One region of the Denitratisoma sp. DHT3 genome, then DNA from elsewhere that is predicted to be linked to it. Evidence: predicted binding sites of a transcription regulator. Region 1 holds the regulator's gene; the other holds the start of a gene.
The links. The regulator sigma-54, encoded in region 1, starts transcription at its own class of promoters, with help from an activator protein. The targets are predictions, from matches to a motif close to TGGCACNNTTCCTGCT.
Positions count from the first base shown of each region.

Region 1 (4,415 bases):
GCGCCGCCTGGGGCACGCCGGGCTGGGGCCGCTGCAGGTGGCAGATCAGGCGCAGGCGCATCTTGCGCCGGCAGGCGGTCTCGCCGAAGACGGTGCGGATGTTCAAGAGCCCCAGGCCGCGCACCTCGATGAAGTCCTTCAGCAACTCGGGGCAATGGCCTTCCAGGGCCTCGGGCGAGAGACGGGAGACTTCCACCACGTCGTCGGCCACCAGGCCGTGGCCGCGGGTGATCAACTCCAGCGCCAGTTCGCTCTTGCCCACGCCGGAATCGCCGGTGAGCAGCACCCCCACGCCCAGCACGTCCATGAACACGCCGTGGAGCGAAATGGTCTCGGCGAATTCCCGCGACAGGTAGAGCCGCAGGGCGTCGATCACCATCGCCGCCGGGTGGGGCGTCGAGAACAGCGGTGTGCGGCCCCGCTCGCATTCCTCCAGGACGAAATGAGGGACTTCGCAGCCGTCGGCGACGATCACGCCGGGGCTGTTGGCGGCGATGAAGTCGCGCATCTGCTGACGCATTTTTTCTTCGGGGATGCGCTGCGACCAGGCGACCTCGGGGGCGCCGAAGACCTGGATGCGCTCCGGGTGGATGACGTTGACGTGGCCGACCAGGTCGGCGGGAGAAATGTCGTCCCGGGTCACCCGGATGGGCAGGTTCAGGTCGCCGCAGATGCGGGTCAGGCCCAAGCGTTCGCGCTTGGTCTCGAACAGTTCGGCGATGGTCAGCTTGCGCGCCATTGGGCGATCCGCTCGCGCAGCGTCGCGGCATCCGGAGTGCTGAGCAGCGTCTCGCGGAAGGTCTTGTCCGAGAACATCTGCGCCAGCTCGGACAGCAGTTGCAGGTGCCGCTCCGTGGCGGCTTCCGGCACCATCAGGACGAACATCAGATCGACGGGCTGGCCGTCGGGGGAATCGAAGGGGACCGGCGTGGCCAGGCGGAAGAACGCGCCCAGCGCCTCCTTGATGCCCTTGATGCGGCCGTGGGGGATGGCGACGCCCTGCCCCAGGCCGGTGGAGCCCAGCTTCTCGCGGGCGAAGAGGGCGTCATAGACCGTGGCACGGGCGATCCCATGACGGTTTTCGAACAGCAGTCCGGCCTGTTCGAAAACCCGCTTCTTGCTGCTGGCATCCAGGTCGAGCAGGATGTTGTCGACCGGCAGGATTTTGGCGATTTGGTTCATCAGGATCAAAGGCGGCGATCAGGCGATGCGGCAAAAAGCACGTTACAGGGAAATCCCGCTATTTGAGCGGGGTAAAGGACCGCTTATGGAGTGCTTTTCACCGCTTCGCCTTCGGGTTCAACAACTCATTCGACCGGGTGGTGCTTGTCGCGGGCATGCTCGGTGATCCGCTCCTTGTGGCGCAGCACTTGGCGGTCGAGCTTGTCCACCACGGCGTCGATGGCGGCGTAGAGGTCGTCGTTGGTGGCGTCGGCGTAGATGTCCTTCCCCTTCACGTGCAGCGTGATTTCCGCTTTTTGACGCAGTTTTTCCACGGAAAGGATGACGTGGACGCTGGTCACGTGGTCGAAATGCCGGATCACGCGGTCGAGCTTGCCTGTGGCATAGTCATGAATGGCGGGCGTGACCTCCACGTGATGGCCGGTGATGTTCAAATTCATGGTGTCTCCTTTCAGAGCGTCTTTCTCAGGTTGACCGGCGGAATGCTCAGGGATTCGCGGTACTTGGCGACGGTGCGCCGCGCCACCACGATACCCTGCTCGCCGAGGATTTCCGCGAGCCGGCTGTCGGAGAGCGGTTTCTTGCCGTTCTCGGCGCCGACCAACTGCCTGATCAGCGCCCGGATCGCGGTGCTGGAGGCCGCGCCGCCCGTGTCGGTGGCGACGTGGCTGCCAAAGAAGTATTTGAGTTCGAAAATGCCGCGCGGGCTGGCCAGGTATTTCTGCGTGGTCACGCGCGAGATGGTGGATTCGTGCAGGCTCACGGTGTCGGCGATCTCGCGCAGGGTCAGCGGCCGCATCGCCACTTCGCCATGGTCGAAAAAAGCCCGCTGCCGGTCCACGATGGCTTGGCTGACCCGCAGGATGGTGTCGAAACGCTGCTGCACGTTCTTGATCAGCCACCTGGCTTCCTGCAGGTGGCCGGCCAGGCTGCTGCCCCGGTTCTGGCGCAGGATGTCGGCGTAGAGCCGGTTGATGCGCAGGCGCGGCATCGCCTCGCCGTTGAGGCTGGCGAGCCACTGGCCGCGCAGCTTGCGCACCACCACGTCCGGCACCACGTAGCGGGTGTCGAGCGCCGCATATTGCGCGCCGGGCCGCGGATTCAGGCTCAGGATCAGGTTCTGGGCGTCGCGCAGGGCGTCGTCGGTGCAATTCAGGGCTTTCCTGAGGCGGACGAAATCCCGCGCCGCCAATTGTTCCAGATGGCCGCGGACGATGGCGCAGGCCAGTTCCCGCGTCGCGGTCGCGGGGCGCGCCAGCAGTTGCAACTCCAGACACTCCTGCGGACTGCGGGCGCCGATGCCGACCGGATCGAAATGCTGCAGATGACGCAGGGCGATCCGCAATTCCTCCAGCCGCGACTCCGGGTCGCCGCCGAAATCCTCCGGCAGCAGATCGAGCAGGTCGTCCAGCGGCTGCGCCAGATAGCCGTCCTCGTCCAGCGCTTCGATCAGGAAGGCGACCAGCGCCCGCTCGCGGCTGGAAATCTGGGTCAGCGCCAGTTGCGCCAGCAAATGATCGCGCAGGCTGGTGGCGGATGCCTGGATGTCGCCGGCGTCGTTGTCCTCGTCCGGGTCCTTGCTGCCCGGACCGGACGGCAGTTCCGCGCCCCAGCCCAGCTCTTCGTCCTCGCGCGGCGCTGGCGCCTCGTCCGCCGCGGCCGGCTCCGGGGCGGAAGCCTGGGGCAGGTCGCCGGCCGGGGGCGCGAAAGTGGCGCCATCGTCGCCTGGCTCCTCGCGTTCCAGCAGCGGATTTTCCTGGAGGAACTGCTCGATCTCCTGATTCAGCTCCAACGTCGACAACTGCAGCAGCCGGATCGACTGCTGCAACTGCGGCGTCAACGCCAAGTGCTGGGAGAGCTTGAGCTGGAGCGTCTGTTTCATGACTACATGCGGAAGTTCTCGCCGAGGTACACGCGCCGCACGCTTTCATTATGAACGATTTCCTCGGGGCGGCCAGAGGCCAGCACCTCGCCCTCGTTGATGATCGTCGCCCGGTCGCAGATGCCCAGGGTTTCCCGCACGTTGTGGTCGGTGATGAGGATGCCGATGCCCCGCTCCTTGAGGAAGCCGATGATTTTCTGGATGTCGATCACCGCGATCGGGTCGACGCCGGCGAAGGGCTCGTCGAGCAGGATGAAGTGCGGCTCGGTGGCCAGGGCGCGGGCGATCTCCACCCGGCGCCGCTCGCCGCCGGAGAGGGAAATGGCGGCGCTGTCCTGGATGTGGGAGATGTGCAGTTCCTGCAACAGATTGTCCAGCCGGCCTTCCACCTGCTGCTCGTCCAGGTCCTGCAGTTCCAGCACCGCCCGGATGTTGTCGGCGACGCTGAGACGGCGGAACACCGAATTCTCCTGGGGCAGGTAGGACAGCCCCAGCCGCGCCCGCTTGTGGATGGGCATGTGGGTCAGGGTCTTGTCGCCCAGCTGGATGCTGCCGCCGTCCGAGGCCACCAGGCCGACGATCATGTAGAAGCAAGTGGTCTTGCCGGCGCCGTTCGGGCCCAGCAGGCCCACCACTTCGCCGCCGTTGACGTCGAAGGAGACGTCCTTCACCACGGTGCGGGACTTGTATTTCTTGCGCAGGTTCTGCGCGGCGAGCTTGGTCATGGGGTCCCCACCCTCGAGGTGGCTCCCCGGAGGGTGTTCATTCTGCGAGCTCCTTCAATACTTTGCGAATCACGTCGGTGCCAAAGCCGCGGGACTGGAGGAAACGCGCCTGGCGCGCCCACTCGCGCGCATCCGTCGGCGCCGAGCCGAATTTGCGCGCCCAGAGGGTCCGTACCCGCTCCAGTTCGTCGGGCAGGTCGGCGGCGGCCAGGCGCGCGGCGATGGTCTCCTCGGCCACGCCCTTGCCGCGCAGGGTCTGGCGCAGCTTGGCCGCCCCCAGGCGCGCGCCCTGGCTGCGCAGGTAGCTGTCGGCGAAACGGGCGTCGGAGAGCAGGTTGGCGTTTTGCAGTTCGGTCAGCACGGTGTCCACTTCCTCGGGGCTGCCGTGGGGGGAAAGCTTGCGTGCCAGCTCCGCCCGGCTGTGTTCCCGCCGGGCCAGGAGCCGGATGGCGCGAGGCTTCAGATCATTCACGCGGCGTCCGCGCCGCTGCCGGCAGGCAGCACGCTGACCCCCAGGGCGGTGCGGACCTTGTTTTCGATCTCCTGCGCGAGCTCGGGGCGCTCGCGCAGGAATTCGCGGGCGTTGTCCTTGCCCTGGCCGATCTTCTCGCCGTTGTAGGCGTACC
Region 1 covers NZ_CP020914.1:2,621,086-2,625,500, reverse strand. The annotation lists gene hprK (HPr(Ser) kinase/phosphatase) at 1-739, opposite strand, end outside; gene ptsN (PTS IIA-like nitrogen regulatory protein PtsN) at 724-1,182, opposite strand; gene hpf (ribosome hibernation-promoting factor, HPF/YfiA family) at 1,308-1,622, opposite strand; gene B9N43_RS12065 (RNA polymerase factor sigma-54) at 1,634-3,064, opposite strand; gene lptB (LPS export ABC transporter ATP-binding protein) at 3,067-3,789, opposite strand; gene recX (recombination regulator RecX) at 3,827-4,261, opposite strand; gene recA (recombinase RecA) at 4,258-4,415, opposite strand, start outside.

Region 2 (4,415 bases), 1.3 Mb from region 1:
GGAACCGACGCAGGTCTTCACCGTGCGCAGGCTCTTGCCGTAGGCGTGGCCGGAAACCATGCCCGCCGCGCCGAGGTCGGCCCAGATGCCGGGCAGGTCCTCCTTCTTCGCGCCGAGCAGGTCGATGCGCTGGCCGCCGGTGACCTTGATGGTGGGGATCGCATACTTTTCCGCCACGGCGGCGATCGCCCGCAGCTCGTCCGGCGTGGTGAGGCCGCCCCACATCCGCGGCACCACCGAATAGCCGCCGTCCTTCTGGATGTTGGCGTGGGCCCGCTCGTTGATGAAGCGCGACTGCGGGTCGTCGCGGGCCTCGTGGGGCCAGGTGGAAATCAGGTAGTAGTTGAGCGCCGGGCGGCAGGCGGCGCAGCCGTCGGGCGTCTTCCACTCCAGGAAATGCATGGTCTGGGGAATGGTGTAGAGCTTGTGCTCGCGGATCGCGCGGCGCACCTCGCCGTGGGAATGGTCGGTACAGGCGCAGAGCGGCTTGTCCTGGCCGCGCGCCGGCTGATAGGCGCCGCCGACGGTGGAGGCCAGGAGCTGTTCCACCAGGCCGGTGCAGGAGCCGCAGGAGGAGGACGCCTTGGTGTGCTTGCGCACGTCCTCCAGGGTGAACAGCCCTTGCTCCTTGATCGCCTTGACGATGGTGCCCTTGCACACACCGTTGCAGCCGCAAACCTCGGCCTCGTCGGGCAACGCGGCGGCCTTGTTCTGGCCGGCGTGGCCGGCGTCGCCGATATGGCTCTGGCCGAACATCAGTTGCTCGCGGATCGCGGCGATGTTCTTGCGCTCCCGCAGCAACTGGAAATACCAGGCGCCGTCGGCGGTGTCGCCGTACATCACGGCGCCCACCAGCACCTCGTCCTTGACGCAGAGTTTCTTGTAGATGCCGCCGGCGGGGTCCTGCAGGACGATCTCGTCGACGCCCTCGCCACCCTTGAAGTCGCCGGCGGAAAAGACGTCGATGCCCGTCACCTTGAGCTTGGTGGACGTGACCGAGCCCTGGTAGCGGCCGATGCCGTACAGCGCCAGATGGTTGGCGCACACCTTGGCCTGCTCGAACAGCGGCGCCACCAGGCCGTAGGCCGTGCCGCGATGGTTGGCGCACTCGCCCACGGCATAGATGCGGGGGTCGTAGGTCTGCAGCGTGTCGTTGACCACGATGCCGCGGTCGCAGTGGATGCCGGCCTGCGCCGCCAGCTCCGCATTGGGGCGGATGCCCGCCGCCATCACCACCAGGTCGGCGGGAATGCTCTCGCCGTCCTTGAAGCGCACGCCGCAGACCCGGCCGCTCTCGCCCTGGATCAGGGACTCGGTCTGGCGCCCGAGCTTGAAGCACAGGCCCTTTTGCGCCAGCGAGGCCATCAGCATGTCGGCGGCCGCCTTGTCCAGCTGGCGCTCCATGATCCACGGCGACAGATGCACCACGGTCACCTTCATGCCGCGCAGGGCCAGGCCGTTGGCGGCCTCCAGGCCCAAGAGGCCGCCGCCGATCACCACCGCGTGCGCGTGGTAGGCGGCCGCGTCGATCATCGCCTCGGTGTCGGCGATGTCGCGGTAGGCGATCACTCCCGGCAGGTCGTGGCCCGGCACCGGCAGGATGAAGGGCGTCGAGCCGGTGGCCAGCAGCAGGCGGTCGTAGTGCGTCTCGCTGCCGTCGGCGGCGATCACCTTGCGGCCGGTGCGGTCGATCCGCGCCACCTTCCGCCCGGCGTGCAGCGTGATGCCGTGGTCGCGGTACCAGTCCCAGTCGTTGAGCACGATGTCCTGCAAGGTCATCTCGCCGGCCAGCACCGGCGAGAGCAGGATGCGGTTGTAGTTGGGATGGGGCTCGGCGCCGAACACCGTGATGTCGTAGAGATCCGGCGCCAGCTTGAGCAGTTCCTCGAGGGTGCGCACGCCGGCCATGCCGTTGCCCACCAGAACCAGTTTCGACTTTTTCATTGCACGTCCTTTCCGCCACTCGTTGCGGCGCCCGACCGCCCTCGATGCGGTCGAGGGCATCCGGCTTCGCCTTGCCAGATCATTCAGCAAGCGTTGTGCCATTCCTTGCCGATCCGCTCAGGATGCGGATTCATGGCATTCAACGATCTTCTGACGGAATCTTCTTGGACGGGTCGCGCACCACTGCGGCGCAGCCGTGCGCCGGGAATGCACCACTTGGGCCGCCCCTGATCCCGATTGGGATCTTCGGCATCGGCCGTGTCGATCAAGGCGTAGGCGCGAGCGAGCTGCGGGCGGGGTTCGGCCGGTTATCGCCAGCGCCCCGCGACGCCCCATTGCTTGTATCCGGCTACATCGCGTCTTTCGATGCGCGAACCGGGCGCGAGACCTGGATGCCGCCCCTGGCTTCCAGTTGTTTCAACGGGCCGGGAAGCAGCCGGTTCATGAGCCATGCAAGCGGCTCCACCGCGGACGTCAGAACGCTTCCGAGGCTGTTGATGATCGTTCCGTCGGGCAAAACCGCCGTGATGCCGGAGGAATCGTCGGACAGGCCGACGATCTCCTTGATCCCCTTGCCGGTCTTCATATCGATGGCGACGATGGCGGAACGGATGGGAATGGGAATCCGCCATTTCCCCCAGCCCAGCGTGTAGCAGTACACCACGGGCTCCAGCACCATGCCCTTCACGATGACCGGATTGCCGGTGCTCCTCGCAACCGGCCCGCCCAGATACCAGCGCGAAGGCAAGGCGGCCTTGACCAGGTTGCCGATGTCGCTTTCCCAGAGCCGATGCCCGTTGGGATCGATGGCGATGGCGAAGGCATCGACCTCCTGAAGCGCCACGATGGTTCCGTCCTCCCCGACCGCGGCCGCGCCGGCGGCGGCCTTGGTCTGGACCGTCCATGCCCGCTTTCCGTTCGCCGTATCGAAGGCGTAGAACATTCCATCGTCGTCGCTGACATAGGCGAAGCGGCCATCGGGGGACAGCGTCGGGCTGGAACCGCTGCCCGGCCCCATATCGCTGCTGAAGGCGATCTCGACTGTCAGTTTCCCGTCGGATCGGGGCTTCAAATCAAACCCCATCAAAACGCCGCGCCCCGGTGCGACCGAACTGACCGCAACGAAAATGCGCCCGGTACGCATGTCCACGGCCGGCGTATTGGCGGAATTCATTTCTCCGCCAAAGATCAACTGCCACGCCCAATCCCGGAGGCCGGGGTCCATCAGGCCGAAGCCGAGGATAGCGTCGCGCAGGGGATACTTCGTGCTTTTGGGCGGAATCAATCCCGGCAGCCGGACCACATCGGCCCTCGGCTTCCCGGTGGCGCGATCCACGACCACCACCTGACCGAAATTCGTGACGCCCAACACATCCCCGTCCTTGGTGAACACGGCCGTCGTAAAGGCGTTGATCGGGAAGTCGGGACGTTGGAAATGCGCTCCCGCAGGAGCGGCCGGCAGATCGACGACCCACTTCACCTTGCCGTCGGGCTTGAACGACCAGAGTTGATTGCAGTCGGAAATATAGACATCGCCCTCGCGATCGACGATCGGACTGGACAGGATCGCACAGCCGTCGAGATCGTTCATGTTCTCCATGGGCTTGGCCTGCCACAGCAAGGCGCCATCCAGCGTGAAGGCGTGCAGATTGGAATGCCCCCGCCCCTGGCCGGTGGTCGCGTACAGATGGCCGTCGGGCCCCACCGTCGGAACCGTGAGCGTGGCAGCGCCCTGGAGGGCCGTCCAGCTCCGGTACTGCGTCGGCAAGTCGACGGGCTGCGATCTGCGGTTGGCCTCGCTTTGATGCAGCGAGGCCCATCCGCTTGGCGCATAGACCGACGCTCCCCAGGCCACTGGAAGATCGACGACGGACAACACGGCCGCCACGATCGCGCAAGCGCAAAGCTGGAATCCGCTGGACATGAACGCTCCCCCCTCATTCATTAATGGCATCCATTACGCTACTATAATGGCCGCCATTACGTCAATCAGAATCCATGGATACCCGCACCCGCCTGCTGCACGCCGCCGAGCATCTCTTCGCACGGGAGGGCATCGAGCGTACGCAAACCCAGGCCATCATCCAGTTGGCGGAACAGCGCAACAGCTCGGCACTGCACTACCACTTCGGCTCCCGGGAGGGCCTGATCCGGGCCATCTTCGAACGGCATCTCGAAGAGATCGAAAAAATCAGGGCTCAACGGCTGTCCGATCTCAAACGCGGCGGCAAGACCCGTGATCTACGATCGCTGGTGGAGGCGCTGGTGCTGCCCATTGCCTCGAAACTGGCGACGCCGGACGGCCGCAACTATCTCTTGATCGTCCAGCAATACGTGACCCAGCACGGGGAATGGATCGATTCCATGCTCTTGCCGCCCTCGCTGAAATCGCTTCACGGCTGGTTGTGCGCCGCGTTGAGGAAGATTCCAAAAGCGGTCGCCGAGGAGCGCATCCGCTTCGCCATCAACGG
Region 2 covers NZ_CP020914.1:274,553-278,967, reverse strand. The annotation lists gene nirB (nitrite reductase large subunit NirB) at 1-1,944, opposite strand, end outside; gene B9N43_RS01300 (PQQ-binding-like beta-propeller repeat protein) at 2,294-3,868, opposite strand; gene B9N43_RS01295 (TetR/AcrR family transcriptional regulator) at 3,943-4,415, shown strand, end outside.
Region 2: a site for sigma-54 is predicted at 2,030-2,045, ahead of nirB (nitrite reductase large subunit NirB). Genes of this name have one in related genera too.